2 regions of the Bacillus sp. UNCCL81 genome follow, and region 2 is predicted to be linked to the other one. Evidence: riboswitches for the same ligand, from Rfam matches in the RefSeq annotation. Region 2 holds a riboswitch; the other holds the start of a gene.
What was found. Region 2 has a riboswitch for S-adenosylmethionine ahead of mmuP (S-methylmethionine permease). Riboswitches for the same ligand answer to the same signal wherever they lie in the genome.
Positions count from the first base shown of each region.

Region 1: another riboswitch for S-adenosylmethionine. It lies ahead of BM319_RS08845 (trans-sulfuration enzyme family protein); the one in region 2 lies ahead of mmuP (S-methylmethionine permease).

Region 1 covers NZ_FOMF01000003.1:625,450-647,387, forward strand. The annotation lists partial or broken gene BM319_RS08765 (glycoside hydrolase family protein) at 1-512, opposite strand, end outside; gene BM319_RS08770 (hypothetical protein) at 553-945, opposite strand; gene BM319_RS08775 (hypothetical protein) at 1,150-1,548, shown strand; gene BM319_RS08780 (hypothetical protein) at 1,710-2,330, shown strand; gene BM319_RS08785 (FAD-dependent monooxygenase) at 2,479-3,675, opposite strand; gene BM319_RS08790 (RDD family protein) at 3,986-4,240, shown strand; gene BM319_RS25235 (RDD family protein) at 4,260-4,388, shown strand; gene BM319_RS08800 (UPF0158 family protein) at 4,732-5,001, shown strand; gene BM319_RS08805 (hypothetical protein) at 5,178-5,699, opposite strand; gene BM319_RS08810 (M42 family metallopeptidase) at 5,907-6,944, shown strand; gene BM319_RS08815 (L,D-transpeptidase family protein) at 7,366-8,262, opposite strand; gene BM319_RS08820 (glycoside hydrolase family 13 protein) at 8,741-10,369, shown strand; gene BM319_RS08825 (ABC transporter ATP-binding protein) at 10,752-12,488, shown strand; gene BM319_RS08830 (ABC transporter ATP-binding protein) at 12,488-14,275, shown strand; gene BM319_RS08835 (YcxB family protein) at 14,979-15,506, shown strand; gene BM319_RS08840 (ATP-dependent DNA helicase) at 15,630-17,903, shown strand; SAM riboswitch class I at 17,983-18,086, shown strand; gene BM319_RS08845 (trans-sulfuration enzyme family protein) at 18,168-19,337, shown strand; gene BM319_RS08850 (trans-sulfuration enzyme family protein) at 19,343-20,509, shown strand; gene BM319_RS08855 (hypothetical protein) at 20,692-21,114, opposite strand; gene BM319_RS08860 (NAD(P)/FAD-dependent oxidoreductase) at 21,487-21,938, shown strand, end outside.
Region 2 covers NZ_FOMF01000007.1:110,015-121,254, reverse strand. The annotation lists gene BM319_RS16250 (amino acid permease) at 1-643, shown strand, start outside; gene BM319_RS16245 (MBL fold metallo-hydrolase) at 696-1,436, opposite strand; gene BM319_RS16240 (TetR/AcrR family transcriptional regulator) at 1,556-2,131, opposite strand; gene BM319_RS16235 (multidrug efflux MFS transporter) at 2,436-3,647, shown strand; gene BM319_RS16230 (AraC family transcriptional regulator) at 3,775-4,647, shown strand; gene BM319_RS16225 (hypothetical protein) at 4,671-4,850, opposite strand; gene BM319_RS16220 (GNAT family N-acetyltransferase) at 5,050-5,466, shown strand; gene BM319_RS16215 (arylamine N-acetyltransferase family protein) at 5,581-6,357, shown strand; gene mmuM (homocysteine S-methyltransferase) at 6,517-7,473, opposite strand; gene mmuP (S-methylmethionine permease) at 7,448-8,857, opposite strand; SAM riboswitch class I at 8,940-9,043, opposite strand; gene BM319_RS16200 (DoxX family protein) at 9,520-9,894, shown strand; gene BM319_RS16195 (DUF2935 domain-containing protein) at 10,239-11,057, shown strand.

The sequences.
Region 1 (21,938 bases), on a different contig from region 2:
TCCATCAAACTATAAGAATCACCGTCCCGCAAGCCTGGCCAATAAACACTTCCAGCACCAATCGTATTAATTTTTTTGCTCATTGCACGAACATAGTTAATATCATTTTTACTCTTTTTTACCAAATAATCCAAGCCGCTTTTCATTGGTGCTCCCCACTCGGTAATGATGGCACGATCGGAGTATTTTCCAATTTCAAATGTTAAAATATTTGACCATCCTGTTTCTGTGAGGGCATTAATATGTACATATCCTGCATAAAACGCATAGCAGTGAACGGCAAGCATTGTTCCGTCAAGTCGTTTGTCATCTCCTAGAGGATTAATATAAAGAGCGGCCAAACCAATTCCATCAAGAATGACATTTTTCTTTGGAATATTGAAGCTTGTTAACCAATCATGATAGAGATTGCGTAAATCTTTCGTATTATAACCATATGGCTCATTAATAGGTTCAAAATAACAGTTGGGGTTGTTTCCGTATTTTTTAATAACAGTACTCCACATGCTAAAATATTTATTGAGATCTTCAGGTTTTCCATTTTTCGGTGGCCTAGCAAAAAATGACTTTGCCTCTTTCTAACGCAGCATCAATGGCCCCTGTATAAGTACGCCAATAATTTGCGACTGTCGCTTCATTAATGGGTAGTCTAACTGTGTTAGCACCAGTTTCATCGAACATCTGCCCGATCACTTGTCGGCCTACTACTTTTGCAGAATCGTATGTATCATTTTTGGCCAGTCCACTTACATAAATGACGCCATCGACAAAATTGTCGCGCTCATCTGCCCAATTCACACCCCTTATTCCAGCTGACAGTGATGAAGTAGGTTTATTAATGGTGATTTTAACAAGATTTAAAAAAGTAAAAGAAGAGGCAATCAGTAAAATAATGGAACCTAAAATACCTACTACTATAAAGGATACTATTTTTACTATTTTCAAAATTTCCCCCCTCATCTAATTAATCTCTGTAAAATTTATTTTTAGAACTTTACTATTATTCTATGATTTACTGAAAAAGAATGAATAAAGTAATAGATTTCAAAAGGTTCACTATACAAAAAGAAAGTTTGCAATAAAGAATGTTATAATCTATTGAAATGGGAATGTTAAAGAGTTCTAATTTTAATGAATAGGGGGGTAGGAATGAAAAAAATCTTAGTAGTAATAGCCATTTTAATAACAGGGATTGTAGGGATAATAGGTTATGTTCATTTTCAAAGTGGATTTGATATTAAAATTAAAAATCAAACAAATAAAGATGTAACGGGAATATATTTGACCTATGATCATGTTAAAACCGATCTAAAGATACCTACAATTGCTTCGCATAAGGACTATAAACTAAACATAAATCCCTCAAAGGATGTTGGAGAGAGTACAATGGAGCTACATTATAAAGACAATAAAGGAAAATTACATACAGAATCAGTTATCGGATATTTTGAAGGTGGTTATTCTGGAAATATATTAATTACGATAAAATCTGTTGATGAAGATGGAAAACTTAAATTTAAAGTTAAGGAAGATATTTCTTTATATTAATTTGTTTTTTATATTAAAATCTCATTGTTCAACAAGTTTCATAGAATGTTGCAGTAAATGGCTGTTAAGTTGTATCAGAATATGCTTAAATGTTTATCTAAATTAGCATAAACATTTTTATTTAAAGATAGATTTATATGCTTTTTTTCGGAGGAATATTAATGCAATTATCATCTAGAATTTCGATTCCAAATTATGTAACAAAGAGGTTTTTTGTTCTGTATAGCGTCCCTTTTTTAATAAGTGTTCTCTTGATATTTCTTACTGATCCTTTAAAGGTTGTTGATTTGTTCTATCAAACTTTATACTTATCGATTTTCTACATAGGACTACCTATTGGAGTTGTGTTTTTACCTTATTATGGATATTTTTATTTACTTCAGAAATATTTTAAAGTGACTTATGTCATAACAGTAACTGCCTTAATTACAACAATAATCGCACTAATCTTAGTGTTTATAGTCATTCAAAAAACATATAAATCATTTGAAACCCGTAGCTACTTTACAAAAGAAACGACTAGTCAGTTGTCAAAAAAGTCTAACGAATTATTTGAAAAAGAAACAGGTGTTAAAGGAAAAATAAACAAACTTAAGATGATTAGCAGATATAATGACGCCGATAATGGGGACTTTACACTTACTCGAAAAAGATATTATGACATTGAAGTTGTCTCGAAAAATCCATCAGATTTACAAAAAATTCCAAGAAGTTATAAATTTATTAGTGTTAATGGGAAATGGATTTTAAAAACGAAAAATGAGAAATGGTTCTTAAATTAGATAATGTGTTGAAATAAGTTAATTAATTAAATAAGGGCTACTTCAGAAAAATTTTGATATGAATAAAAAGAAACAACGCTTAGAATTTACTCTAAGCGTTGTTGGTTTTTATTGAACTAGGCCTTATGAAATAGAGCAATAAAATAGTTTAATAATCTTTCAATTCAATTTCATTGGCAGCTTTAGCGATCATTCTCGTAATCATTTTAAACATGCCATTCATTAAGATGGGAAAGCGTAACATTGCATTGCGTAATAAAATTTTGAAGTTTGATTTTTCAATCATTCCTCCAGCAGTTAAAAGCCCTATTTTTTGGTTTTTTTCAACAAAATTTTTCATCACATTTTCATAGGTGATGAATGACCTTTTGTAATCACCATTAGCAGCTTTCAGCTCTCCTGCGAGGACATATGCTCCGACAAGGGCCAGGCTAGTACCTTGACCTGAGAGGGGTGAAGGACAATAAGCCGCATCACCTACTAAAGCAATTCGGCCATCTGACCAGGTCGGCATGTGAATTTGACAAATTTCATCAAAATAAAAATCTGAAGCATTAATCAATTTTTGGAGCAAGTTCGGTGTTTCCCAACCATTAAGTTCTTCGAAAGCATTTTTAATAAGATTTTTTTGTTCTTCTGTATTATAACGGTCGTACTTAAGTGGCTCGGATTGGAACACTAACATGCCCTTTGCTTCCTTTTTATCATTTGCGCTATACATTCCAACAGTTTTACCCGGAACGGTATAAAGCATTTGAGAGTGGTCGAGGTTCAGATAATTCTCGAATTCAAAAATTGAGATATAACAGCCGAGAGTACGTTTAAACTGATCCTCGTCACCAAATTTCAACGTACGCACATTGGAATGGATTCCATCAGCGCCGATTATTAGATCGAATGTATCTGGTTTCCCATTAGTATATTGAACTTCAACCCCTGACATTGATTCATGAATAGAGGTAATTGAATCGCCCCAAATATATGTAACTTTATCCTTGGTCAAATCGAACAAAATGTTACTAAGATTCTCACGCATAATTTCAATATCCATCCCTTGCTGATTCCCCATACTTGCTTCACTAATTTTACCTTTAATTTTTCCTTTATCATTCACGAAGTAAACTCCAGTCATATGTGTATCTAATGAACGAACATCATCAAGAATTCCCATTCGTTCAAGCACAGAAATTGCAGCACCACGGATATCAACAGCGTATCCCCCTGGGCGTAAAGAAGGAGCCCGTTCTACTACAGTCACCTCGAAACCATAGCGATGAAGCCAGTAAGCAAGTGCTGGCCCTGCAATGCTCGCTCCGGAAATAAGAACACGCATCGGTTGCTTCATAATTAGTTAATCACTCCTCAGCTAAAAAAAATTAGACAACATAACAACAATATATTCACTGTTTTTTTACTTATGTACTTTCGTGAAATTTCAACAATAATCTAGGGGGGAATGGATGAATGTTTATCTATCTAAATTTGAAGGCTTATTATTGAACAAACGGTCAGTTAAGTTTCATATGGACTATTTAAATTTCATTAAAAAAAAGGCAAATTACCCCAAGTTACAGAATAACACTAGATAGGTATAATCATTTTAATATTAAAAACCGATTTCATAGTAATCTATTTAATTTTTAGGGGAGTCAATATTGGAATTTAAATATGCAGGATTTTGGATAAGATTATGCGCATATACAATTGATTTTTGTATCATTATTTTATTAGGTTTTATTCTAAGTCCATTGCTTCTTAGTTTCTTTACTAACACAAATAATACATACAACCTACTTATTGATCTCATTGGTATTATTTACTTAATGCTTTTGCCAGCTACAAAATTGCAGGGGACAATCGGAAAGGCCACTGTTGGTATTAAAGTAATCAACAAAGAAAGATGGAAGTAAGTTATCTGTATTTGAGGCAATTAGCCGTTGGTTAGCCCAAGTTGTTTCCAGTTTCATTTTATTTATTGGTTATATAATGATTGCTTTTTCAAATAGGAAAACAGCATTACATGATAAATTAGCCAATACTTATGTCGTGTATAAATAATCTTATTTAATTGATCTACTTAGGGCATTTAATTTGGAGCTTTTTAAAGGTCCAATTTTCTTTTAGTCAGTTTTTTTTAGAAGGAAAGTGCATTCATTTATAGAACTATCAAGTATAATTATCGAAGTAACACAATTGATTTGCCTAATATAAAAAATAAGAAGGTGATACTTTATGACAAATAAAGCAAAGATAAAAGATATTATTGAAGAATTAGAAATGCATAAAAACTGGTGAAGTTTTTTCGGTTGCTGAAGATGATCTAATTGATGCCGAAGATGAAAAACCTTTCGATGATTTACAAGATTGGCAGATAGAAAATTTAGAAATCGCAAATGAAATTGTGGAAAATTTTGAGGACTATAAAGAATTACCTTCAAAATATGAAATTGATGAATATAAAATGATTAAAGACTTTTGTTTAACAGTTAAAGATGAGAAAATACAAAATATATTACTAATCATAATCGAGGGAAAAGGCGCATTTAGAAGATTTAAAGATGCAGTTATAGAGTTAAATATTGATATGGATTGGTATAGTTATCGTGACAGACGCTATAAAGACTTAGCGATCGCATGGTGTCAAAATAATGATATCGAGTACATAGATTAGAATTTCTAGAAATAAGAAACAGTAAACCGAAAATGTTAGAAACTATTAGTCTAACTAAGCTCCTAACTAGACTTATCAAAGATTATATGCCTCCCTATAACAATTAAGTTTAAGCAAATAAAATGAATCCCTTCAGATTTCGATGAAGGGATTTTTAACGTTTTCTATGTAATTAGTTAATTTAGCAGTGCCAATCTTCTAAAAATAATTAAAGTAATTTCAACCCAGAACCAGCAATAAAGGAACGAAAATAATAAAATAATTAGAACAGTATTGATTGAAAAAGAATCAGAAAATCCCGGCCCTAAGACTGGAAAGTGGAAAAGATATAATAGACTCATAATACCTAACATTAAAAGAGCTGCTCCCGTCGCAATAATCGATAATCTATTTTTAAAAAAGTGAAAAGCCAAGCCTAAGCCAAGTCCTAATAATCCTGTTGTAAAAGGAAAGACAATTAGTTCAGTTGGCTGTAGGATCAATAACAACAGGATTGTTAAAAAATAGGACTTTATTCCATTTTTAATGGAAAACATGGAACATAATAAAATTGGTGCAGTGGCGAGTGGACTTAAAAATAATCCTATACCTGGTAATAGGCCACCAGCAGCTTGAAACAATGCAGCAATACACGAAAAAATAGAAGCTAAAATAAATTTCTTGGTTTTATTTTGTTTAGTAAATTTTAGTTGAAACAACCGGACCTCTTCAGTAATTGGTTTGAAAAAAAACACATTTTCACCTCATTTAATTTACGATATACATCATTTATATGAGACTAATCAAATCGCAATACGCCAAACATGTTAATGCAAAATGATGAAATATTGATAACAAACACAAATAAATGTATGATAAATACGTTGAGAATTGCATGAAAATTTCAAAATTGAAGGGGAAAAGCTATGAATATTAAAATTGACAAAGAATATGTGCTACAAACCGCTAAACAATTACTAGAGTTTAATAGCCCAAGTGGTTTTTGCTTTGAAATTATGGAGTTAATTCAGTCCTGGACAAATAGTTTAGGATATGACTTTGAAACGACTAATAAAGGTTGTGGCGTGATCACAATTCCTGGTAAAAGCAATGAGCAAGTCATCGGATTATCAGCACATGTTGATACGTTAGGGGCAATGGTTCGATCAATTACAAGTAAAGGTACATTAAAGTTTACAATTATTGGTGGGCCAATCGTACCAACTCTTGATAGTGAATATTGTCAAATTAGAACGCGTGAAGGAAAAATATATACAGGTACATTTTTATCTACAAGTCCATCAATTCACGTATTCGAAGATAGTAAAACAAAAAAACGTGACCCAGAAAACATGGAAGTTCGTATTGATGAATGTGTTAAGTCAAAAGAGGATGTATTAAATCTTGGTATTAGCCCAGGAGATTTTATTTTCTTCGACCCGAAAACGACAATTACTGAAAGCGGTTTTATAAAATCAAGATTTATTGATGATAAAGCAAGTGTAGCATGTTTAATTGGTTTACTTGAATTGTTTAAAAGGGAAAAGATTGTCCCTACATATACAACAAAATTATTTATTTCTACGTATGAAGAAGTTGGACATGGCTCTTCGTATATCCCATCTGATATTACTGAATTAATTTCAGTTGATATGGGTTGTATTGGAGATGATTTAAGCTGTACTGAATACGATGTTTCGATTTGTGCAAAAGACTCTGGCGGACCATACGATTACAATATGACGACTGATTTAGTCAATTTAGCAAAAGAAAATGAACTTAGCTATGCAGTAGATATCTATCCAATGTACGGTTCTGATACAGTTGCAGCTTTACGCGGAGGACAAGATATTCGTGGCGCGTTAATTGGACCAGGTGTTCATGCTTCTCATGGTATGGAAAGAACGCATTACAGTGCGATGGAAAATACGATGAAATTATTGTACTTATATTTAACAAAGTAATCATTTAAAAGGGGCTGTCCACGGGACGACCCCTTTTTGATAAAGTATCTCTAGTACGAGGTATTTCAAAAGTTGCATTTTATTTTGTGTTGAAAAAATGGAGCTTAATGATATAAAACTAGCAAATTTTTTTCGAATTTTTATTCTGCATAGCATATATGCTAGTTTTCCATTGGAAAGGATCTACTATTATACAAGTTTTGGGTCGGAATACCCCATCTGGTATGGGTAATTTTTTAATTTAATTGCGATTCTTTGGGATTTAATTGCAGTTTTGCTAAATTTAATTGCGATTCTCAAAATTTAATTGCAGTTTTGTCAATTTTAATTGCGAAAACCAGATTTTATTTGCAGTCCACCTTAATCACAAAAAAAATAAGGGTTCCATTAAAAGTTAGACTTTTGGATACCCTCTAATAGTTTAATATTTTAATTTTTGAACCCCATTTAATTGACTATCGAATCTGTCCTCACCATTTGTTTTTACATTTTTCTTTAATGTAAGTGTATAAAAATAAGCCGATACTAACTCGCGGTTTTTTTCTTGGAGTTTGTCTAATAATAATTTTTTTGTACCAGCACCAACAACTCCATCACTAGTTAAGCCATTATCTAGTTGGAATGCTCTCACTGCCTGATCTGTGCCTTTAGCAAAATAGCCATCGACCCCGTTTGTAGAATATCCTAATTTAGTTAATGAATCCTGCAGCCATTCAACCTCTGAACCTACACTTCCAAGTTGTAAACTAGTCGGAATATCCGTTGGTTTTGTTACTACTACAGTTCCTGAATCATCATCAAATAAATGATTTGCGACGGCGATGTCTTGGAACGATTGGTTAGATGAAGTGATTAAAACAGTAGCACCTTTTTGAACTCGATCATATAACCATTCTACTTCTTCATCATACATTCGTACACAGCCGTGACTAGCATAAGTTCCAATAGAACTTGGATTATTATTTCCGTGGATTGCATAGGTTGTACCCCATGTCCCTCTAGCATTTAAACCTAACCACCTATTACCAAGTGGATTCCTCGGATCACCCCCAGGAATATTCTCTTTATAATAAGGCCGATTTACAATTTTAACGACGATTTTAAATTTGCCTTCAGGAGTTAGATCCTGACTCTTACCGGTAGCAACTTTAAAAACTTTTACCAATTTACCATTCTCATAAAAAGCTAATCTATTAATCGATTTATTAATAATGATAAATTGCGAAACAGGTTTTGTTTCTGCCGCGAAAGACTGAACAAAAGAAGTGCTTAAAAATAAAAGCAGTACTAAGAAAAAAATAAAACAGCGCTTTAACAAAGTTTTCCCCCCAACAATATTTAGAAAATGCGTAGCCTTATATAGTATGAAGGGAATGCTTGTCCTATCAATTTTAAATTTGAAATAAAGAAAAAATAGTTAATTGGAATACTGGATAAGGTCTAAAAATGGATCTATAAGTCTTTTAGATTTTCAAATAAGTTATAGGTTGAGATTAGTTTAATGGTAGGAACGGATATACTTTATTCATTTAAATCGTTGAAGAAAAATGTAAATGTTTGCATTAATGACCAATCTTGTTAAAATAGAAAATGTAAGCGGTTTAAAAGAATTTTGAATATACATTTACTAAGAATAGGACACTTTATATTATAAAATTGTGCACACGATTGCACGATTTTAAATTGGTTTAAATGTTTTGGAATTTCACGTACCGAATTATGTAGATTGAAGAAATAAAAAGCAAATAAATTTTTTGAGTTTTTAAGATTTATACATAATCTAGGAGGCAATTAAAATGGAGAAAAAATGGTGGCATAATAGTGTAGTTTATCAAATATATCCTAGAAGTTTTATGGATAGTAATGCTGATGGAATCGGTGATTTAAAAGGAATAATTGAAAAGCTTGATTATTTAAAGCTTTTAGGAATAGATGTTATATGGTTGAGTCCTGTATATAAATCTCCTAATGATGATAATGGTTACGACATTAGTGATTATTGTGACATTATGGAAGAGTTCGGGACGATGAATGATATGGATGAATTAATTTCTGAAGCGAATCGTCGAGAGATTAAAATCGTAATGGATTTAGTTGTGAACCATACATCTGATGAACATCCGTGGTTCATTGAATCTCGAAAGAGCAAAGATAACCCATATCGAGACTATTATGTTTGGAGAGATCCTGTGAATGGAAGTAAACCAAATGACCTTCCTTCTGTTTTCAGCGGCAGTGCATGGGAATATGATGAACAAACTGGACAATACTTTTTGCATTTATTTAGTAAAAGGCAGCCAGATTTAAACTGGGAGAATCCAAAAGTCCACGAAGAAGTATATAATATGATGAACTTTTGGCTTGATAAAGGAATTGGTGGATTCCGAATGGATGTAATAGATTTAATTGGAAAGATTCCAGATCAAGAGATTACGGCAAACGGTCCTAAGTTACATGAATTCTTGAAAGAAATGAATAAAAAGACTTTTGGAAATCATGATGTGCTAACTGTTGGTGAAACTTGGGGAGCAACTCCAGAAATTGCAAAGCTATATTCGGATCCTGCTCGAAATGAATTAAGTATGATTTTTCAATTTGAGCATATCGGTCTTGATCAACAAGAAGGTAAAGAAAAATGGGATTTAAAGCCATTGAATTTGTTAGAGCTAAAAGAAGTTTTTAATAAGTGGCAAACTCAGCTTGATGGAAAGGCTTGGAATAGCTTGTTCTGGAACAATCATGATTTACCACGAATTGTTTCTAGATGGGGTAATGATAAAGAATATCGGATTGAAAGTGCAAAAATGCTTGCTACAATCCTTCATTTAATGCAAGGTACACCTTATATTTATCAAGGTGAAGAAATTGGAATGACAAATATTCGATTTGAAAGCATTGATGAATATGACGATATTGAAACGAAAAATATGTATAATGACCGTATTTCAAAAGGTTACAAGCACGAAGACATAATGGAATCGATTTATACAAAAGGTAGAGACAATGCACGTACTCCAATGCAATGGAATGGAGAAAAGCATGGAGGTTTTACAAAAGGAAACCCTTGGTTAACAGTAAATCCGAATTTTACTAAAATAAATGTTGAACAATCGATAAATGATTCAGATTCAATTTTTCATCATTATCGTCAATTGATCCAATTGCGAAAAGAAAATCCTGCAATTGTTTATGGTTCATTTGAAATGCTTGCTGAAAAGGATGAAAAAGTATTTGCATATGAAAGACAGTATAATGGTGAAAAATTCTTAGTAGTAGCTAACTTTACAAATGAGGAAACAAACTTTAGTTATAGTAATAACTATAATGAAGTAAGTATAATTTTAAGTAATTATAAAGATTCAAGTGTAACGGGTGTGAATAATAGCTTAAGACCGTATGAAGCAATTGTTTATAAAATTAAATAATTAAATTTATTAAAAATAGTTTGACATTTTGAAGTCCACTCGTATATGATAAGAATATCAAATAAGAAGGAGGTAGGTTAACATGATGATTGTAAGAAAATTAAGCTGTGAAGCATCACAAAATTTCATAATGATTATGAACCCTATCTCTACGCAGGACGGACCACGTTGAAATTTAGATTTCAATTGACGATTTAGCCATGGGTTTATATTTCCCATGGCTTTTTTGTGCCAAAAATGAACGATTCATAACTGTTTGTTTTTGGGCGAAACGTTTCTTTATGGCCATGGGGTATGGAAAATATTCCCATGGTCTTTTTATTGTCAAAAAAAGTGGAGGGTTGCGTAGAGTTAGGTTAATTGATACAAGGGAGGTATAATTTTGTCTCGAATTTTAAAATATGTCTTTAGGCATAAGCTTTCATTTATTATTGGTTCAATTTCAATGGTTTTAGTTATAGGTGTGGATCATTTAATTCCTTATTTACAAATGATTCTAATCGATGATGGTATTACGAAAGGAAAATCATCAGTAGTTCTTCCGGTTATCGGTGGAATTATAGGTGTAACAATTATCAAATCAATTTTTGGTTATGTAAAAGAATATTTATATGACTTAGTAAGTTCAAAGGTACATGAGGATATAAAAAATGATATGTTCAAGCATATTCAAAGTTTTGAATTTAAGTATTTCGACTCGATGAATACGGGTGAATTACTATCGAGAATTAATGAAGATGTGGAAAATATCTGGCAAACAATTGCGTTTGGACTAAGATTGTTTGTTGAAAATATAATTTATTTTACTGTCAGTACAGTTATCTTATTTGTAATTAATTGGCAGTTGGCACTAATTTGTTTAGCAATCATGATCCCAATTGGATATATGGGGACGCGTTTAAATCGCTTACTTAATAAAGGTTACGGTAAAATAAGTGACCATACAGCTGAAATCAATACAACAGCTCAACAAAATATTGCGGGTGTAAGATTGGTTAAAGCATTTGCTAGAGAAAAGCATGAGACGTTGAAATTTTTGAAAATGAATCGTGGATATTATGATTTAAATATGTCTCAAGCTAAAATAATGCGTAAATATTTTCCTAATATTGAATTTTTAACAAATATTGCGCTTGTTGCAATGATTATTATCGGTGGATATTTCGTTTTACAACAAAGTATGACGCTAGGTGAACTAGTAGCATTCAGTGGATATATTTGGAACTTAATTTGGCCGATGAGAATGCTAGGCTGGTTAACAGATGTACTTTCTAAAAACCAAGCTTCTGCGAAGAAGATTTTTGAAATTTTAGATCGTAAAACAGCAATTGAAAACAAAGAAGGTGCATATACACCTAATCTAGTTGACGGTTCAGTGGAATATAAAAATGTAAGCTTCAAATATAATGATGAAATTGTCTTAAAAGATCTTAATCTATATATTCCAAGTGGTAGTAAAGTAGCGATTATGGGAACGACAGGTGCTGGGAAATCTTCAATTCTTCATCTGATTGGTCGCTCATACGATGTGGCCAAAGGGGAAGTTCTAGTAGATGGCGTTAATGTTAAAGATTTTAATCTAACATCTTTACGTCAAAATATGTCTCTCGTTTCTCAGGATACTTTCCTTTTCTCAGATACGATTGAAAATAATATTAAACTAGGAAACCCAGAAGCTACAATGGATGAAATCCGTGAAGCTTGCCGTATTGCTTGTTGTTTAGACTTTATTGATGAGCTAGAAGAAGGATTCAGCACGGAAATTGGTGAACGAGGTATTGGTTTATCTGGTGGCCAAAAACAACGTATATCAATTGCCCGCGCATTATTAAGAAATGCTCCTATCTTAATTTTAGATGATGCAACTTCTGCATTAGATATGGAAACGGAGTATGAATTATTACACAATTTAAATAAACGTTTCTCACATAGTACAACATTTATCATTGCACACCGTATTTCAGCTGTAAAAAATGCCGATGTAATTTTATTCGTTGAAAATGGGGAAATAGTTGAAAAAGGAAATCATAAACAATTACTTGATAAAAAGGGAAGATACTTTGAAGTCTACGAAGAACAATTCAAAGATTTTGAAACAGTAGAAAGCGGGGTGGTCTAATGGCACAAAATACGATAAATCGTGATGAAGACCAACTAAATCGGAGTAAAACCGAGCTTATTCTTAGGCTCGGGACTTATTTAAAGCCTTATAAATTAAAAACATTTAGCGTTATTTGTTTAATGTTATTTGTAATGGTAATCGGGATATTAAATCCATATTTACTAAAGGTAGCGATCGATACAAATATTAAAAATCACGATGTAAAAGGGCTCATAATGATTGGAGTTGTACTATTAGCACTAAATTTCTTAGCAATGATTGCCTCAAAAATACGTTGGACGATGATTAGCTCTGTTACGAATAATATTTTAGTAAATATTCGTCATGAGCTTTATACACATATTCAAAAACTATCATTTACGTTTTTTGATAATCGACCAGTAGGTAAAATTTTGGCTCGTGTAATGGGTGATATTAGTGCTCTCCAAAATTTATTCAACCAAAGTATTCAAACGTTAATTCCAGAATTACTAAGCTTAGTTTGCGTTACAGTCGTAATGTTTATTTTAAATGTTAAACTTGCAATCGCATCAGTATCAATTCTGCCATTTTTAGCAGTTGCCATGTTTTATATTGAAACACGTGCACGTAAAAGATGGGATGATTATAGAAAGAAACGTTCAAATTTAATTGCGTTTATACATGAAGATTTTTCAGGAATAAAAGTAGTTCAATCTTTTGCGAAAGAAAAAGATAAAGAAAAAGACTTCAAAGAAAAGGTTTCTGAATTAATGGGCTCATTCATGAGAGCAGTAAAAATGAATGACTTCTTCTGGCCATTAGTTGAGCTTTCTTGGGGTGTTGGTACTGTAATTGTATTTTATGTTGGATATAAGCTTGTAACTAGTCAAGATATCGAAGTTGGAACATTAATCGCATTTTCAATGTATATTGGCATGTTCTGGCGTCCAATTATGAACTTATCAAACTTTTATAATACATTAATATCAAACTTCTCGGCAGCTGATCGTATTTTTGACATTATGGATATTGATCCAGAAATTATTAGTGAAGAAAATGCACCTCCAATTGGACGTATTAATGGTGAAGTTCAATTTAGAAATGTGACTTTTGGTTATGATGAAAACTCTACAGTCTTAAAAAATGTGAATTTCACAATAAATCCTGGTGAAAAAATTGCATTGGTAGGTGCAACTGGAGCAGGGAAAACAACAATTGTTTCACTTTTAAGTCGATTCTATGATCCTTTAAAAGGTGAAATCTTAGTAGATGGGAACGATATTAAAAAAGTAGATTTAGAATCTTTTAGAAGTCAAATGGGAATAATGCTACAAGATACATTCCTATTCTCAACATCGATTATGGAAAATATTCGATACGGTAAATTAAACGCTACAGATGAAGAAGTAATTGCTGCAGCTAAAGCAGTCCATGCTCATGACTTTATTATTAAAATGGAGAATGGATATGATACAGATGTAAACGAGAGGGGATCAAGACTTTCATTAGGTCAAAGACAATTAATCTCTTTTGCTCGTGCTCTACTAGCTGATCCTAGAATATTGATATTAGATGAAGCTACTTCGAATATCGATACACATACAGAGAAGCTTGTTCAAAATGGAATTGAAAAGCTATTAGAAGGTCGTACATCATTTGTCATTGCCCACCGATTATCAACAATCCGTGACTGCGACAAAATTATGGTTATCGGAAACGGAAATGTCGAGGAAAGCGGTACACATGAAGAGTTACTAGGATTAAAAGGACATTATTATAAGCTATACATGGCGCAATATAGCTTCATTAATGATGGAGCATAATTGAACTGTTTTAATTAGATTGGGGCTGTCTCAAAAGTCAGGTTAACTGACATATGAGCGGCCCATTTTTATTGGGAAATGTACTACTCTGTTAGGGTATTTCAACAGAGTTTTTCATTTGCAGTTGATCTAATCGATTATTATAAGAAATTTTTGTAGATTCTTATCAAGTTTTTATTTGATAGAAGGCATATTTGCAAGTTTTCCATTTAAATGATCTGCTTTTGTCTGTTTTTTAGAAAGGAATACCTTAACTGGTATGGGTACTTTTATATTTTAATTGCGTTTTTTAGGATTTTAATTGCAGTTTTGTAAAATTTAATTGCGATTCTCAAATTTTAATTGCAGTTTCGCTAAATTTAATTGCGATTCTCTTAATTTAATTGCAGTCCACAATTTTAATTGCGATTCTCTTAATTTAATTGCAGTCCACCGATCAATTGCAATATCTCATAAATTATTTGCAGCGCCGAGCCTATATCACTATTCTTTTTGATTTACAGTTAGGACATCCTTTTTTATGCCAAAAATTTAAAATTAGAACTTTGGAAATGAATTATTACGAATTCTTAATATAAGAATTAATTCTATGAATCTTGAAAAATCAACTTAACATAAGTACATAAAATAACTTTATTTTCTGTTTTTTTCTAATGTTAAAATAATAGTGATTAAAATATTTTTGCGAAATTGGAGGTCAAGTATGAAACTTAATTATGAAATTAATTTGGATGATTATATTGAATTTAATTTACATCATTTAAAACATTCTAAAACTGTTCAAAAGTCGTTAATTAATCAACGAATTGCTGTGAGTTTAATCTATTTAGTAATACCATTTTTAATTTCCTTTTTTTTCAAGCAACCGCTTTTTGGTTATTTACTTGCCTTTTCGATAGCAGCCATTCTTTGGTTCGTTTATTTTCCAAAGTATTTCTACCGTTCCTCTAAAAACAAAATGATTAAGCATTTAACTGAAAAGAACGATCAATCGTTATTCGGCGAACATTCTCTAAAGGTTGATGAGAATGGAATGAAAGAAATTACAAAATCAAGTGTTCATGAAATAAAGTGGGATGATATAGTTGAAATAAAAGGAACGAAGAATTACTTTTATATTTACTTTACAAGTATGCAAGCCATTGTAGTTCCGCTAGAAGCAATAAAGGATGACATGGAGAGATTATTACAATTCTACAGAAAATATAATATTCAAGTTTTATATTGCTAGTTGAATATTGCATTCTGATCTTTAAAAGTTCAAGTTATTTTAACTTGAACTTTTTTATTGGTACTTTTCATTCTTAATCAAGAAAGAGGATTATGATAAAATGTAATAAAGGAGGGTACTCACTTGGAGAATTGTATAAAGGTTTCAGTTCGAACGCTAGTTGAGTATGCTCATACAGCGGGAAGTATCAATTTAACTTATAAAAGTTCGGTTTCTTTAATTGAAGGAACAAAGGCGCATCAAAAAATCCAAAGAGAATATGGTGAACAGGATGTAAAAGAACGACCTATATCCGGCACTATAAAATTGGATCAATTGGCGTTTCAGATAGAAGGCCGTTGTGATGGATTATTACTGAAGGATGATCAATATATAATAGAAGAAATTAAATCAACAATGAAGGATTTAAATGAAATAAATGAAAATTCATATCCTGTTCATTGGGCTCAAGCAAAAGTTTATGGATATTTTATTTGTGAAGAACTACAGCTTGAAAAGATTACACTTAGACTTACATATATTAATATTTTAACTGAGCAAAAAATAAGCTTCGATCTTTTGTTTACAAAGGATGAATTAACAAATTACTTATACAAAATGCTAGAAATTTATTATCCTTTTGCAAAATGGAAATACGATCATATTGAGTTAAGGAATCAGACCATAAAAGAATTAAATTTTCCCTTTCCTTCTTTCAGAAAAGGACAAAGAAAGTTAGCAGGTGCGGTATATCAAACGATTCAAGAAGGTAATAATTTATTTGCTGTTGCACCAACTGGAATAGGAAAAACGGTATCAACTATTTTTCCAACTGTTAAAAGTATTGGTGAGGATCGTATCAATCGGATGTTTTACTTAACTTCTAAGACAATAACTAGGACTGTTGCTGAAGAAGCATTTAAGCGCATGACAGATCAAGGACTTTGTATAAAGTGTACGACGATTACAGCAAAAGATAAAATCTGTTTTAAAGAAGAGACGATGTGTCAAAAGGATTATTGTGAATTTGCCAATGGTTATTATGACAGAATTAATGATGCTGTTCTTGATATTCTTTCATCCGAAAAAGCACTAACTAGGGAGAAAATAGAAGAATATGCACGAAAACATACAGTCTGTCCATTTGAATACTCATTAGATTTATTAAATTCTTCAGATGCTATTATTTGCGATGTAAATTATATTTTCGATCCTAGAGTATCGTTAAAGCGATTATTTGATGAGCATAAACGAAGTACAGTTTTATTAATTGATGAAGCTCATAATCTTGTTGATCGCTCAAGAGAAATGTATTCTGCGAGTCTATTCAAATCTAAATTTTTAGAGTTGAAAAATCGATATAAAAATTTAAAAGATGAACTTTATGCCATAATAAATGAAATAAATAAGCGTTTTATTGAATTAAGAAAGAAATGGAAGGACGTTGTAACCCCAGTTTCAAAGGAAATAGATGGGGATTTACTAGAACTTCTACATACATTCAATGAAATCGTAGAAATAAAATTACCGGAAATGGACGAGGACGAAAATAAACAACTTTTGCTTGATACTTATTTTGAGTCACTCAACTTCGTCAAAATCGCAGAGTTTTTTGATGAAAATTACGTATGCTACTATGAACTATATAAAAGTGAAGTTCATTTAAAGCTATTTTGCCTTGACCCATCTAAAGTTGTAAATGACGTAATAAAAAGATTTCGCTCAACAATTTACTTTTCAGCTACTTTAACCCCAATACAATATTTTCAAGATATGCTTGGTGATCAAAGTCGCGATTATACAATTTCAATCGATTCTCCTTTTCATAAGGAGCAATTGGAGGTAACAATTGACCCTCTATCAACGCGGTATCAAGATCGTGAAAGAAATTTAGAAAGATTAATTGATTCGGTATATAAAGAAATTACGAAAAGAAAAGGTAATTATTTAGTTTTTTATCCATCCTATCAATATTTAATTCAAAGTGTTGATTTATTTAAAGAGAAATACCCTACTATAAAAACAATCGTTCAAGAAAATGGTATGACTGAAATTGAACGAGAGGAATTCCTTTTACAATTTGATAGTCTAAATGAAGAAACGCTAGTTGGCTTTGCGGTATTAGGCGGTATATTCTCTGAAGGGATCGATTTAAAGGGTGATCGTTTAAACGGAGTCGTAGTAATTGGTGTAGGATTGCCGCAGATTTGTTTAGAAAGAAATATTTTAAAGGAGCATTTTAATTCGGTTGGAAAAAATGGGTATTATTATGCATATGTCTTTCCAGGTATGAATAAAGTAATGCAAGCGGGTGGAAGAGTGATACGATCTGAATCAGATGAAGGGACTTTATTACTAATTGATGACCGATATAAGAGTTCACTTTATCAAAGTTTATTACCTGAAGAATGGAAGTAAGAGTTAATAATTAAATAATTCAAAAAAAACAATTGATAATTATCAGAGTTTTTAATATACTTATCAATATAATTAAATAATCTTATCAAGAGCGGTGGAGGGACTGGCCCGACGAAACCCGGCAACTCTAGTAAAAACTAGAAAGTGCTAAATCCTGCAGGTGAAAAACCTGGAAGATAAGAGCGATATGTATATTTTGCGGACATAACCACTTCTTATTTTTTAGGAAGTGGTTTTTTATTTGACTAAAATGGGGGATTTATAATGACTAACACAAAAGAGGCTTTAAACACGAATAAAAAATCAATTGAAACGGTAGCTGTTCATGGAAGCAAAGGTTATGATCCATTAACTGGTGCGATTAGTTATCCAATTTATCAATCTGCTACTTTTAAGCATGCAGGTCTTCATCAATCGACTGGATATGATTATGCAAGATTACAAAATCCAACTCGTGAAGAAGTTGAAAATACTGTTGCAAAATTAGAAAGTGCAAATTATGGTGTTGCATTTTCAACAGGAAATGCAGCCGTTACTGCAGTATTAAGCTTATTTAAAAAAGGTGACCACCTAATTGTTTCAGATGATTTATACGGTGGTACATATCGTTTATTCGAAGAAATTTATTCGCCATATGGACTTGAGCATAATTTTGTAGATACGACTGAAATTGAAAATATTCTTGATGCACTTAAACCGAACACAAAAGGAATTTTTATTGAAACACCATCAAATCCAATGATGAAAGTAACTGATTTAAAAAGAGTAGTTGAGCTTGCAAAAGAACGAGATATAATTGTGATCGTTGATAATACATTTTTAACACCTTATTTCTTTAGACCAATTGAATTAGGTGCAGATGTTGTTGTTCATAGTGGAACAAAATATTTAGGTGGCCATAATGATACACTTGCTGGTTTTGTCGTAACAAATTCTGAATATACGAATGAACGAATTCGTTATTATCAAAAATCAACAGGAGCAACATTAGCTCCATTTGACTCTTGGTTGATCTTAAGAGGAATTAAAACATTACATTTACGTATGGAATACAGTCAAAAAAATGCAATTGTACTTGCGAAATTTTTAGAAAATCATCCGAATGTTACTGAAGTGTTTTATGTAGGGTTACCAACGCATAAAGGGTATTCAATTATTAAAGAACAAGCAACTGGATTTGGTGCAATGATTTCATTTAAAGTGAAAGATTTAAGTTTGGTTGAACAAGTATTAGGAAGTGTAAAAGTTATTACATTCGCAGAAAGCTTAGGTGGAGTTGAATCATTAATTACGTACCCACATACGCAAACTCATTCAGAAATGCCAGAGGAATTTAAAAGAAAGCTTGGTCTAGATGACCATACACTTCGTTTATCTGTTGGTATTGAACATATTGATGATTTATTAAATGACTTAGAAAATGCATTGGGGTGATGAGGATGCAATTTGGAACGAAATTAATTCATAATGGAAATGAAATAGATCAGGCAACAGGCGCATTAAGTATTCCGATTTATCAAACTTCAACATTTCATCAATTTGATATAGAGAATTTTGGTAAGTACGACTATGCAAGAAGTGGAAACCCAACAAGAGAAGCATTAGAAAATACAATTGCAAAGTTAGAAAATGGTGTTCGCGGTTTTGCATTTTCATCAGGGATGGCTGCAATCTCATCTGTATTGTCTTTGTTCTCAGCTGGAGATCATATTGTCATTTGTGAAGATGTATATGGAGGAACATTTAGAATCGCGACTAAAGTATTAAATCGTTTCGGAATCGATTTTACATTTGTAGACGCTTCTAATTTACAAGAGATTAAAGCCGGAATAAAGCCAAATACAAAAGGACTTTATTTAGAAACACCGTCTAATCCTCTTTTGAAAATTACTGATTTGAGTAGTGCAATCAAGATAGCAAAAGAAAATGACATCCTTGTCATTGTAGATAATAGTTTTTTATCACCATATTTACAAAGACCTTTAGATTTAGGAGCTGATATTGTCGTTCATAGTGCAACAAAATTTATTGCAGGCCATAGCGACGTAATCGGAGGGCTAGCGGTCGTAAATTCGGAAGAACTTGCAAATGATTTATACACAATCCAAAATTCATTCGGGGCAATTTTAGGTCCACAAGACTGTTGGTTAACATTAAGAGGATTAAAGACATTAAAAGTTCGTATGGATGCATATGAACAAACTGCATCAAAATTAGCAAATTGGCTTTTAGAACAAGAAGAAGTTGAGGATGTTTATTACCCAGGACTAAAAGATCACCCTGGTCACGATATACATTTTGAGCAGGCTACTGGAGGAGGAGCAGTCCTTTCATTTACACTAAAAACGATTGAACAAACGACAAGTTTCCTACAATCAGTCGAAAACGTTGCAGTTGCCGTTTCATTAGGTGGAGTTGAGACAATTGTTTCATATCCTGTGAAGATGTCCCATGCTGCAATACCGCTCGATGTTCGTGAAAGATTAGGCGTAAAAGATACATTAATAAGAGTGTCAGTTGGTTTAGAAGATATTGAAGACTTGATTGCAAGCTTTAAAAAAGCATTAAATGCAGGGGTAAGAGAAAAACAAGAAGTGCAGGAATAGGGAAACCGGATAATTAAAAAAGAGAATCTGTCTTAGAAACACGAACAAATTAAACTCTATATTAAAAATCCCACAATGGAATTTCTGTGGGATTTATTTATTTTATATTTTTTAATTTTGCGCTATTGATGATGCGTAAATTAGATGTAAACTTTTTAAGTAATATAAAGATTTTTAGTTGACTATGAAATGAATATTTCCCCGTCACCAATTTCCTCTTGAATTACCTCAGCTGCACCTATAAGTGCCAAAGCGTTTCCAACTAATTGAATTGAATCAGAAAGCACGATTTTTCTTTGTAATTCAAGTAAATTTTTCTTATCTGAAGTGAACAATTGCTTAGAAACGTAAAAAGCAACGGATAACTGACCAGCTGTGCCAATCCACATGCCTGATATGATATCTCTTTTCCCTTGAAAGATTGAATCTTTGTCAATTGAATATAATTTTGATAATGTAATCGTTTCATATAATTGTGCAACTGCCTTAACCCACGATGCAGCAACAATTTGTTTTTCAAGACTTGCTTGTAAACCGTCATCTTCTATAGTAGTTATTTGATTTTGGTCTTTCCCTTCCTTTTCCTTGATATTTTCTTCTAGCATCTTTTCCATCTCCAATATAAAATATCTGTTATTTATATAACTATTCAACTTAGTGTGATTGTGATTCTATCTAATAGGATATTTTCGTATTACAATAATTAACTTTTCGTTAAATTAGGATGGAATCAACTAAATAATCTGATGTCTAATTAATTAATATTCAAGTTTGAATTGTCTAAAATTGGATAAAAAAAGCTAATTGACATATGGTTAATTGTAATGAAAAGGTTTCACTATGTTTATAAACGAATATTTTTTAAAAATAATACAAAAAATGTTCGTGTTTTTGCTTGAAACGCATTCATATTGATGGTATTCTATTTTAGGTTGATCAAATGATATAAATTAAACCTTATTTGGAGGTATATATAGATGTATGATGTTATCGTTGTTGGAGCAGGACCTGCTGGAATATTTACTTGTTATGAATTAACTTTAAAAATGCCTAATGCTAAAGTACTACTTGTTGATAAAGGACATGATATATTCGCAAGACATTGCCCGATTTTACAAAAGAAAATTGAAAAATGTCCGCCTGCTGCAGGTAAAAAAGAATTTTCAGGTTGCTTACCAGCTTGCTCAATTACAAATGGTTTTGGTGGTGCTGGAGCATATTCAGATGGAAAATTTAATATTACAAGCGAATTTGGTGGATGGATGACAGATTACTTATCAGATTCACAAGTAGTTGAATTAATCAAATACGTTGATGAAATTAATTTAGAACATGGTGCGACTGAATCGATTACTGATCCCTTAACAGAAGAAGTTAGAGATATTGAACGTCGTGGTTACGCAGCTGGACTTAAATTATTACGCGCACA
Region 2 (11,240 bases):
AGTTATAAAAGGAGTAATTTGGAGAATTGTTTTATTCTACACGCTTCCAATTCTGATTATTTGCGGATTAATTCCATGGAATGAAATTGGCAATCAGGAAAGTCCATTTGTTCAAGTTTTATCAACAGTAGGTTTTCAAGGTTCAGCTCATATTATGAACTTTGTTCTAATTACGGCGGTTTTATCAGCTGCAAATTCAGGGATTTATGGTTGTACACGTATGATGTATTCATTAGCAACTGAAGGTGAAGCTCCAAAAGCTTTTGCAAAAATTTCTAAAAATGGTGTACCAGTTTATACGGTTATTGTAAGTGCAATTATTTTAATTGGGGGCACTTTTGTAGCTTATTTTTCTCCAGATCGCGTATTCGGATATTTAATGGCGATTCCGGGATTTACGGTATCATTAGTATGGATCAGCATTTGTTTAGCACAATTAAAGCTTCGTAAAACTTATACTAAGATGCCACACTTTAAAGTATGGGGATTTCCATATATAACATCATTTACAGTAATTGCTTTAGGTGTAAGTTGTGTAGCATTTGCATTCAGTGAACAGAACAGGTTAAGTATTTTTGTATGTTTAGGAATGTTAATTGTATTAATTTTATGTTCATTTATAAATGGTAAAAAACAAGCTTAATAAACACACAAAAAAGGGCACCTTATTTGGTGCCCAAATTGATTACAGTATATTAATTATTGTTAGCCAATGCTAAAAGCTGTTCATTTACATTTTCATTTACAACTCCGCCATGGTAACAAATGATTGTTTCAATATCATATTTTGTTAATTTTTTAATGGACAATAGAGCCGTTTCCATATCAGGTGTAGCATTTGGATTTGGACCCATAATTACACCATCAGCTGCAACAACAGCATCACCTGCAATTAATGTCTTGCTTTTTTGATGATATAAACAAATGTGACCAGGAGTATGTCCAGGTGTAAAGATCACAGTGATTCCACCAGCATATGGTAAAACTTCTTCGTCAGATAAAGTTGTATTAACTTTAGCATTTAGTGGTGTATCATAGATTGCTTTTATTTTTTTTCCTATTTCTTCAGGGACAGTTTCGATCATTTTTGCAATTCGTTCTGGATTTACTTTAATTAAAGCTTTATCACCTTCAATATATGGCTTGTCTTCTTTATGTGATAGCACTTCAAGTTCTTGATCAGCAGTTTTTAAAAGCTCAGCAAGGCTCCCAATATGATCAATGTCTTGATGTGTAAGAATAATTTTAGACAGCTTGTTAAACTCCAATCCCGCTTTTTCTATCGCTCCACGAATTTCTCCAGTTTGCCCTGGCATTCCTGTATCTACTAAGATTACTTCTTGTTCATCCCAAAGTAATGTTGGATGAATAATATTTAACTGTCCAGTAAAGTTCATTTCTAATTCAATTGTTTCAATACCTTTTGCTATCTTCATTTAGATGGTAAAAGCATTTATTGCCTTTACCACACCTCCCTTTGTCTTATGTGAGCACTAAACTAGACATCTAAAGAAAGTTGCCTAGTTTAGTGTTCACATTTTTTGTTGCTACAAACTTATTCTACTTTTTGAGTTTTTGAAACAGAAGAAATAAAGTCATCAATCATAACGTCAAAGCTGTCATCTACATTTACAGGATGTTGGAAATATCCAAGGAAATTCATCGAGACAAATCCGTGTAAAATGCTTCTTAATGCTCGGCCTTGATGAATTAATAAAGTAGGGTCCGTAATATAAAACTTTAGTATTTGATGAATAATTCCAGTTGTTTCCCTAGCAAGTCGTTTAACATCATCATTTTCCGTACTCGGGATATTCATAAAAAGTCCATAACCAGTTCGATTATCAAATGCAAAATCACGGTATACATAAGCAATTTCTCTAATCGCTTGTTCACCACTTTTACCGACTAATCGTTGCATTAAAGTTGAATTTAATTTATTTAAAAGTGAAATCGTCATTTTCAATTTTAAATCGTCCATATTCGCAAAATGGTTATATAAAGATGGATATTTAATATCCAGCTTCTCTGCAATTTTTGGAAAAGTAACTTGATTAAGTCCGATTTCATTAGCCAATGAAAAAGCCACTTCAATAATTTTTTCTTTTGTTAAATTTCTTTTTTGAACCATTTTTTTGCTCCCGTCTCATGTTTAGATAAATTGTTTTTATAGAATAAGCTGATTTCCACTGCCAATCAACTTATGTCCTTAAAGATACAATACCTAAATACAACGTATTTTTAAAGAGAGACTATATTACTGAAAATAGTTTAACACTTCTGATGATAATTAGTAAACTATATAATATAATTTACAAACTATAAAATATAGTTTAGTGTTATGTGTATATTAAAACTTATTGTTATTTTTTATTTGTCTCATTTTCGAGACTTTTTATATTGATTTTATTTTTATCAAAAAGGAGGGGGAAATGATGTTATTGTGGAAAAGGAATTTAATTGTTTGTTGGTTTGGAATGTTTGTAACAAGTATTGGGATGAGCCAACTTGGTCCAGTATTACCCCTATATATTGATAAACTTGGTGTTCATAATTCTGCATTAATTAGTCAATTTTCAGGGATTGCTTTTGGGGTAACTTTTATTATTTCAGCTATTTTTTCTCCTATTTGGGGTTTGGCAGCGGATAAGTTTGGACGAAAACCAATGCTGCTAAGAGCAAGCCTTGGTATGTCAATTATTATTTTTTGTATGGGTTTCGCACATAATGTCTATATTTTAATTGGTTTAAGACTTTTACAAGGTGTCATTACCGGTTACGGTACAGCTTGTACAACTTTAATCGCAACGCAAACAGATAAAGAGCATGCGGGATCGGCATTAGGTACACTTTCAACTGCAAGTATAGCAGGTTCATTACTTGGTCCGATGGTTGGAGGTTATATTGGAGAGACTGTAGGTTTACAAAATGTGTTTTTTTTAACAGGTGGACTCATGATGGTTGCGTTTATTACAACTGCATTATTTGTAAAAGAATCATTTACTCGCCAAGATAAAAAAGTGCTTAAGTTTAAGGAAATATGGAGTATTATTCCGGATAAAAGCTTAATGATCACAATGTTCATTACTTTTTTTGTTTTAACAATAGCGCTTTATTCGATTGAACCAGTTATTACTGTTTACATTTCTCAGCTATCGGCTCATTCTACACATGTTGCATTGTTAGCGGGTATGGCATTTTCAGCATCAGGATTGGCAAGCATTATTGCTGCTCCGAGATTAGGTAAAATTTCAGACCGAATTGGTCCACATAAAGTTATATTCGTTGCACTGATTGTTTCAGGTCTAATGGTTATTCCTCAAGCATTTGTAAAAAACGCTTGGGAATTGATGGGACTCCGATTTATTTTAGGTTTAGCAACGGCGGGCTTAACCCCGTCTGTTAATACATTAGTTAAGCGAATTACACCAGATGCCATTACCGGTCGAGTATTTGGATTTAATATGTCAGCTGGATATTTAGGCGTATTTGTCGGTTCCATTTTAGGTGGGCAAATTGGAGCATATTTAGGTGTGAAATACGTATTTTTTGTTACAAGTGCATTATTGCTACTTAATGCTATTTTGGTTTATGTTAAAGTTAATAAGAAATTGAATGTAAAAGAAGATTTTAAATTATCGATGTAAAAAGCTATAATTTTTGGGAGCTACTTAATGTGGCTCCCTTTAATAATAATACCCTACATTATTTAGCAAGAAATGTCGGGTTGGCTAATTTCGTTCCTGTTATTCTATTGATGAAGGAGGTTATAAAATGGATTTGTTAAAAAATATGAATGATGCACTAATATATATTGAAGAAAATCTGACAAGTGAGATCGACTATAAAGAGCTTTCTAGACGGGCTTTTTGTTCTGAGTATCATTTTAAAAGAATGTTTTCGTTTCTTGCAGGAATTTCTCTTTCAGAGTATATACGTCGCCGCCGTCTTACCGTTGCAGCATTTGAACTGAAAGATCATAACAAGAAAATAATTGATATTGCATTAAAATACGGATACAATTCTCCGGATTCTTTTACGAGAGCCTTTCAAAACTTGCATGGAATTACTCCGTCAGAAGCTAGAAATAACGGCAATTCGCTAAAAGCATTTCCACGAATGACCTTCCAATTATCAATTAAAGGGGGAACTGAAATGAACTATCATATTGAAGAAAAAGAAGCATTTCGAATTGTAGGGATAAAAAAGAGGGTTCCGATTATTTTTAATGGAGTTAATCCGGAAATTGCATCGATGTGGAAAACTTTAACGATGGAAAAAATAACGAAACTAAAAGAACTCTCCAATGTTGAACCGAATGGCATAATAAGTGCATCAACAAATTTTTCTGAAGGTAGAATGGAAGAAAAAGGAGAGCTTGATCATTATATTGGTGTTGCCACTACAAAAGACTGTCCAAATGAATTCATTCAACTTGAAGTTTCTGCGTCTACATGGGCAGTTTTCGAAGCGATTGGAAAATTTCCAGATGCATTGCAAGAAGTGTGGGGACGAATTTATTCAGAATGGTTTCCATCTTCTGATTACCATCAAGTAGAAGGTCCCGAAATATTGTGGAATGAACAGAAAGATATTACATCACCAACTTTTAAGAGCGAAATATGGATACCAGTCTCTAAAAAATAAAAAAGAAAGAGACATATGCTCTTTCAGGTTTCTGAATGATTGTTATTTAAGTGATCCAGTTTATCTGAAATATTTTTAAGAATTTGATTTTTCTCTTGTTGAATTTTTAGGAATTTTAATAGAAACCAAACCATAAAAACAAAAGGTGCTAAGTAAAACAAAATCGGTAGGATTGAAAATAGAGGAAGAAGCACGTTATCCATATTGATTTCACTCCTTTTGGAAAATTATACCATAAGATTTAAATTAAAACCTTCTTATTATTGAAGGTTTTTTTATTTATAACTTATTCAGTTAGTTTCTTGGTTAAGAATGATATTAAAAGGAAAATAGCGTTATTTAGAGAATGTACTATTAATTAAGAAATGCTATAAGTCGAATATAAAAGTAGGAGAAATAAAAATGAAAATAGTAAAACAATGGGTACAAGAGGAGAGTGATTATATTAGAAAGAAATTAATTGAATTTAATACTAAAAACCTTCCTGATGAGAGGAAAGCACCGTCGGAAAATATAAGCTTTGTCGTTCGAAATGATCAAGAGGAAATAGTAGGTGGAATTACAGGAAGGATGTATTGGCACCATTTATCTATCGACTTCTTATGGGTGTCAGAGGAATATAGACATGAAGGTTTTGGTAGTCAGCTAATCAATCAAATGGAAGAATTTGCAATCGAAAATGGATGTCGCCTTATTAAAGTAGATTCTTTTAGTTTTCAAGCTCCAAAATTTTATAAAAAGCATGGTTTTAAAGTGTTTGGAATAATTGAGAATCATCCAAAAGGGTATAATCAATATTATTTTGAAAAAAGATTATAAGAGACAATCTAAATTTTTGACGGCATGAAGTTGCTTTTGCAGCTTATTTTTTTTCGCTTATAAACTTAAATGGTATGATTAATTAAAAGTTTGATGTGACAGGAGGAATCGTTAATGAGCGAACTTAATTTATTGTTTCGAAAAAGAATCGGATTACGTAATAATGAAGTGATTAACTTTAATAATTTAAATGACATTCTTGAAAAAACAGCTAAAAATATACCTTTTGAAAATCTTTGTATTATAGGAAATAAAACGAATGAGATCAACCGAGAAAATTTAATTAGTAAATTATTAGTAAAAAACGAAGGTGGTCTCTGCTATGAATTGAATTCATTACTGTATTTATTTCTTCTTGAAAATGGGTTTAACGTGAGGTTAGTTAGAGGGGTTGTTTATGACAATATAGCTCAAAAATATCCGACTTTTGGAAGAACACATGTGACAATCCTATTAACACAAAATAAAGAATCATATTTAATTGATACGGGATTTGGAGCCAATCTTCCTTTAAAAGCAGTTCCCTTTTCCGGTGAGATGATTACTTCTAGTAATGGAGATTTTCGAATTAAAAAAGAAGGCACAGAATTCGGGGATTATGTATTGATGTTAAAACTAAAACATAAAGATCCCGTTTGGAGAATTGGATATGCATTTGATTCATGCGATGTCATTTCGGATGTGTCCGAATTTAATGAGATTCAAACAATTATTGCTGAGCACGAGGAATCCCCATTTAATAAAAACCCTTTAATGACTCAACTGACAAATGAGGGGAATAAAACTTTAACGAATACTTCTTTTACACAATGGATTAACGGTGTAGTAACGAAAGAGGATATTGATGAAATGAGATATAAGGAATTGGCAAAGCAACATTTTGGACTCTAATAAAAAATAGATTTACTATACAAAAGTAAACTTATTAACAATTATTTGTAAAAATTGTTAATAAGTTTCTTCTAATCATTCTATTGCCTATGAAAATTTAATGTTCTATCATTTTGCTTATTAAGTAATCAACCTCAATTATTACTTTGCTTTATGCAATTAGAAAACCTCTGAATGGCGCCATTTTTTCGATATATCCTTAATTTGTTGAGGTGTCGTTCTGCAGCATCCACCTATTAAACGTGCACCTAATTGGTACCATTCTTCAGATTGTATACCCAAGGTGCCACACTGTTCATGCCCATGCCATGTTTTTGTTTCCGGGTTATAAGTTTCACCAGAGTTGGGATAAACAAGAATTGGCTTTTTCGTATTTTCTCTCAATTCCTGGATGGCACCAGTTACAACAGTTACTGGTGCACAATTGATGCCTATTGCCACAATTTGCTCACTTTTTTCAAAAACTCTTGCACACTCAGCAAGCTTCGTACCTTCACTAATCTCTTTTTCATTTTTTAAAGAAAAGGATAGCCACGCATATGTTTCTGGGAACTCACGCAATAATCTATCTAAAACTATTGCTTCATGCAATGAAGGGATTGTTTCGAATGCTAATAGATCTGCACCAGCTTCAATCAAAGCTGATATTCTAGAACGATGAAAGTCTTCTAATGTTTTATCTGATACACCATAGTTGCCTATATACTCTGAGCCATCCGCAAGGTAAGCACCATACGGTCCAACTGACGCAGCAACCAATGGCTTAGGCCTATTCTTTTGCTTGTTCTCCTTCCAAAAATCATCTCTTGCTCTTCTTGCAAGTAGCACAGTTTTCCTGATTAACTCCAAAGCTTCCTGTTCTTGTATTCCACGTGCGGAAAAACCATTAATAGTAGCTTGATAGCTTGCTGTTATGGCACAGTCTGCTCCTGCACGAAAATAGTCTGAATGAACTCGGTAAATTAGTTCGGGATTTTCTAATAACACGCGTGCCGACCAAAGGGGATCGTCCAAATTACATCCATGTGCCTCCAATTCTGTAGCTAATGCTCCGTCAAGAATCATTATGGAATATTCTGATAAAATAGCTTCAATTGGATTGATTTTGTTCGACATAATTTACGCCCCTGTTCTTAAGATATTTTGATAGATAATAACTTCCATAGCAAAGCAAAATAAACGGTATGCCGCAATATAACGCAATTCTCTGTGTTGGATCAAATGCAATTCCAATACATGAAGCCAGGCAAAGGATAAAAGAAGAAATTGGTACCAATGGATATAATGGTGTACGATAGATCAAATCCTTTTCAGAATTTCCTTCTTTTAAAAATTGTCTGCGAAATAAGAACTGTGAAACACTAATACTCATCCAAACAACAACCACGGCTAAACCAGAAATTGAAACTAGTGCGATATAGACAGTATCTGGAGCTATAATACTAGAGAGCAACGCCAAACCTCCACCCACCATTGAGAAAATAACAGCATTGATTGGAACACCCTTCTTTGTCATTTTTCCAAAAATCGGTGATATTGTATTCTTATTTGCAAGTGACCAAAGCATTCTAGAAGAGGCATAAAGACCTGAGTTTGCCGCAGAAAGAATGGCTGTTAGGATAACAAAATTCATTATGTCGGCTGAATAGGGCACCCCAATTCGTTCTAGAACAGCAACAAAGGGGCTTTTTAATATCCCTGCATCCGACATAGGTAATAAAGCAGATAAAACAATAATTGTTCCTATAAAAAAGATAATCAATCTCCACAGGGTAGTACGAATGGCCTTCGGTATCGTTTTTTCCGGGTTGGCTGTTTCACCGGCTGCAATGCCTATTAATTCTGTTCCTGAAAAAGCAAAATTAACCGCAAGCATGGTCATTATAATGGCTGTAGCACCATTAGGAAATAAACCTGCACTTGTTAAATTAGAAAAAAATGGGGCTGTTTTTGAATGAGTCATTGGAAGAAACCCGAGCATTGCCGCTACTCCTAAAATAATAAAGATCACAATTGCTATAACCTTTATCGATGAAAACCAAAATTCAGTTTCAGCGAAAAACTTAACCGTAAGGACGTTTAATACAAAGATCATAATGGCAAAAAGAGCACTCCATACCCAAACATTAATCGATGGAAACCAACGCTCCATAAGTAATCCTGCGGCTGTAAATTCAGAACCTAAAGCAACAGTCCAAGTTAACCAGTATAACCAGGCTATTGTATATCCTGTACCCGGTCCAATGTATTTAGCTGCATAACTATGAAATGCGCCCGTTTCAGGCATATGTACGGAAAGCTCCCCTAAACATAACATGACTAGATAAACCACTAGCGCACCAATCAGATAGGATAGAATTGTACCAAATGGACCAGCTTGTTGAATCGTGTAACCCGAACTTAAGAATAAGCCAGTTCCAATAACCCCTCCAAGTGATAGCATGACTAAATGACGCGCTTGCATTTTCCTTTGAAATTCTTGCCTATCGATGTTTTCCATTTTTAATCTCCTTTTGATACTATCCAGAGAAAACAAAAACGCACTCTAAAAAAGAGTGCGCTACTGACAAATAAAATGAGTGGTCTTATCTATCAGGAGTTTCACCCGCTGGAATTAGCACAGTATCTTAATAGACCTGTTGCTGAGGTATCATAGGGCCAGTCCCTCCACCTCTCTGGATAAGAAATATATATTTTTAATAACAATATCAATTCACTTAAAAAGTGTCAAGATATTTCAGTATTTTCAAAAAAATACTTGCTGTAAAATGCTTTAATATGACTCGCTATACCAAAAAACAAATACTTGTGGTACAGAATATGTTTTTTTAACTAAATATCCACTATTCTATATAAGAATTGAATACATGATGGTTTTAACCAAATTTCACGATTTATATTGAGAGATATTTAAAATTCATTTATTTAAATTCAAAGTCATTTTTATGGATTTATCTTTAAACAATCTGCCATTTAAGTCGAGTAAGAAAATCAACAATCTACTTTAACAAAAAGAAAGATAAGAAAACTAATTAAGAAACCTCTACCCCTTATTACTGATTTTAATAAACAATCTAATCCAAATTTTAGATTGAATAGTTACTTTTGTAGTAATATGTGCTTTTTTCAATTGCATATATATTAGTAAAGGGGTGATAAAAAATGGATATTTTATCAATTATCTTGCAAATTTTATTAGCTCTTATGTTTTTAATTGCTGGGTTGGCTAAACTTTTTGGTTCAAAAACGAGTGTTGAAAGTTTTAATCACTTGAAATTAGCACAATGGTTCAGAGTAATTACTGGATTAGTAGAATTGGTTGGAGCAGTTGGATTGATTATTGGATTTTGGGAAGAAAGTTGGGTTCCAGCGAGTGGTTTGTTATTAGGAGTTGTGGCAATTGGTGGAATAATATCACATATCCGTGTGAAGGATTCGTTTAAACAAACTTTTACAATATTATTATTAGGTATTATTGCGTTTGTACTTTTATGGATTAATTATTCTGATCTCTCAAGTTTCCCAGGGTTTAATTAATTTGCAATCTATTCATACAGGGATTAATAAGGCGACGACAGAATAACGATTACAGTATTTAAATCAATCTTATATGTAAAAAGGAGCGATTTTAATATTGTATGATATCGTAATTATCTGCGCCGGACTGGCGGAAGCAAGTGCTGCTTTATTTGCAGCAAAAGCTGGTGAAAAAGTTCTAGTTTTCAAATAAATATTTTAGCATTACTTCTATTGAGGTAATGCTTTTTTATATTTTTTTAGTAATCTAATAGCTAATCTACTTAAGAAAGATGTATCAGTAATAATTCATTTTTTCATCAATATATTAGAAAGTGAAATGAATTATGTTAGGAGGGGTCCGATTGTCGGATGCATTTATAGCACGTTCTTTAGATGAGATTATGTTTTGGTCAAGGATTATGAAAGAGCATTCACTATTTCTTAAATTAGGCTTTAATTGTGATGATACTGAGTTAATACAAGAAGCAGATCAATTTTATCAAGTTTTTGAAGCAATAGGAAATAAAGCCCAATCATTTTCGCTTCAAACGGATCCTCAGCAAATTAAACAGTTTAATAGTGAGGTTCATCAAGCTGCTTCGATGATTTGGGCCTATAAGCGGAAAATCCTTAACTTACTCCTTACTTGTAAAATAACTGGAAATAACTTTCCTTTATTAGTTGATCATACTAGTAGGGAAGCGGCTTATTTTGCAAATCGGTTGACTGAATTAAATAATGGTCAACTCCAACCGCTACCTGCTGCAATTATTCAGGAAAATGTTTTCTTTTTAAGAATTATGGCAGACCATGCAAAATTTATCGGACATTTATTAGATCCATCAGAAAGAAAACTAGTAGATCAAGCGAGGGAATTTAGCCATGATTTTGATCAACTTCTCTACCAAGCCGTAGATTTAGAATCAATGAGACCACAATCGGAAACTGTTCCGATACTTGACCAATTCCTTGATGAAAACCGAGTATCGGTAAAATCACTTAGGGATTTTAAGAAAACAGCTCGCGACCTAATAGAAGCTTGTAGAATTAAAAGTATCATTCATCCACTGCTAGCAGACCATGTATTTAGAGAAGCAGATCGATTTTTGCATATAATTGACGCGTTCGAAGCCCAGTTAACAGGGAATGGAAACAGAAATATTGTACTGGACGATCATTAATAACACAGCAAGTTACCATAGAAACGAAAAAGGAATCTGATTAAGATTCTTTTTTTCAGTGTGTTGAAATATAAAATGGTCAATAGGGAACACGGACATTAAATGAACATTTATTAATGATGAAATTATCATTTTTTGGATGTTCTATTTATGGTTTTAAATGTTAATATGTTTGAGCAATTT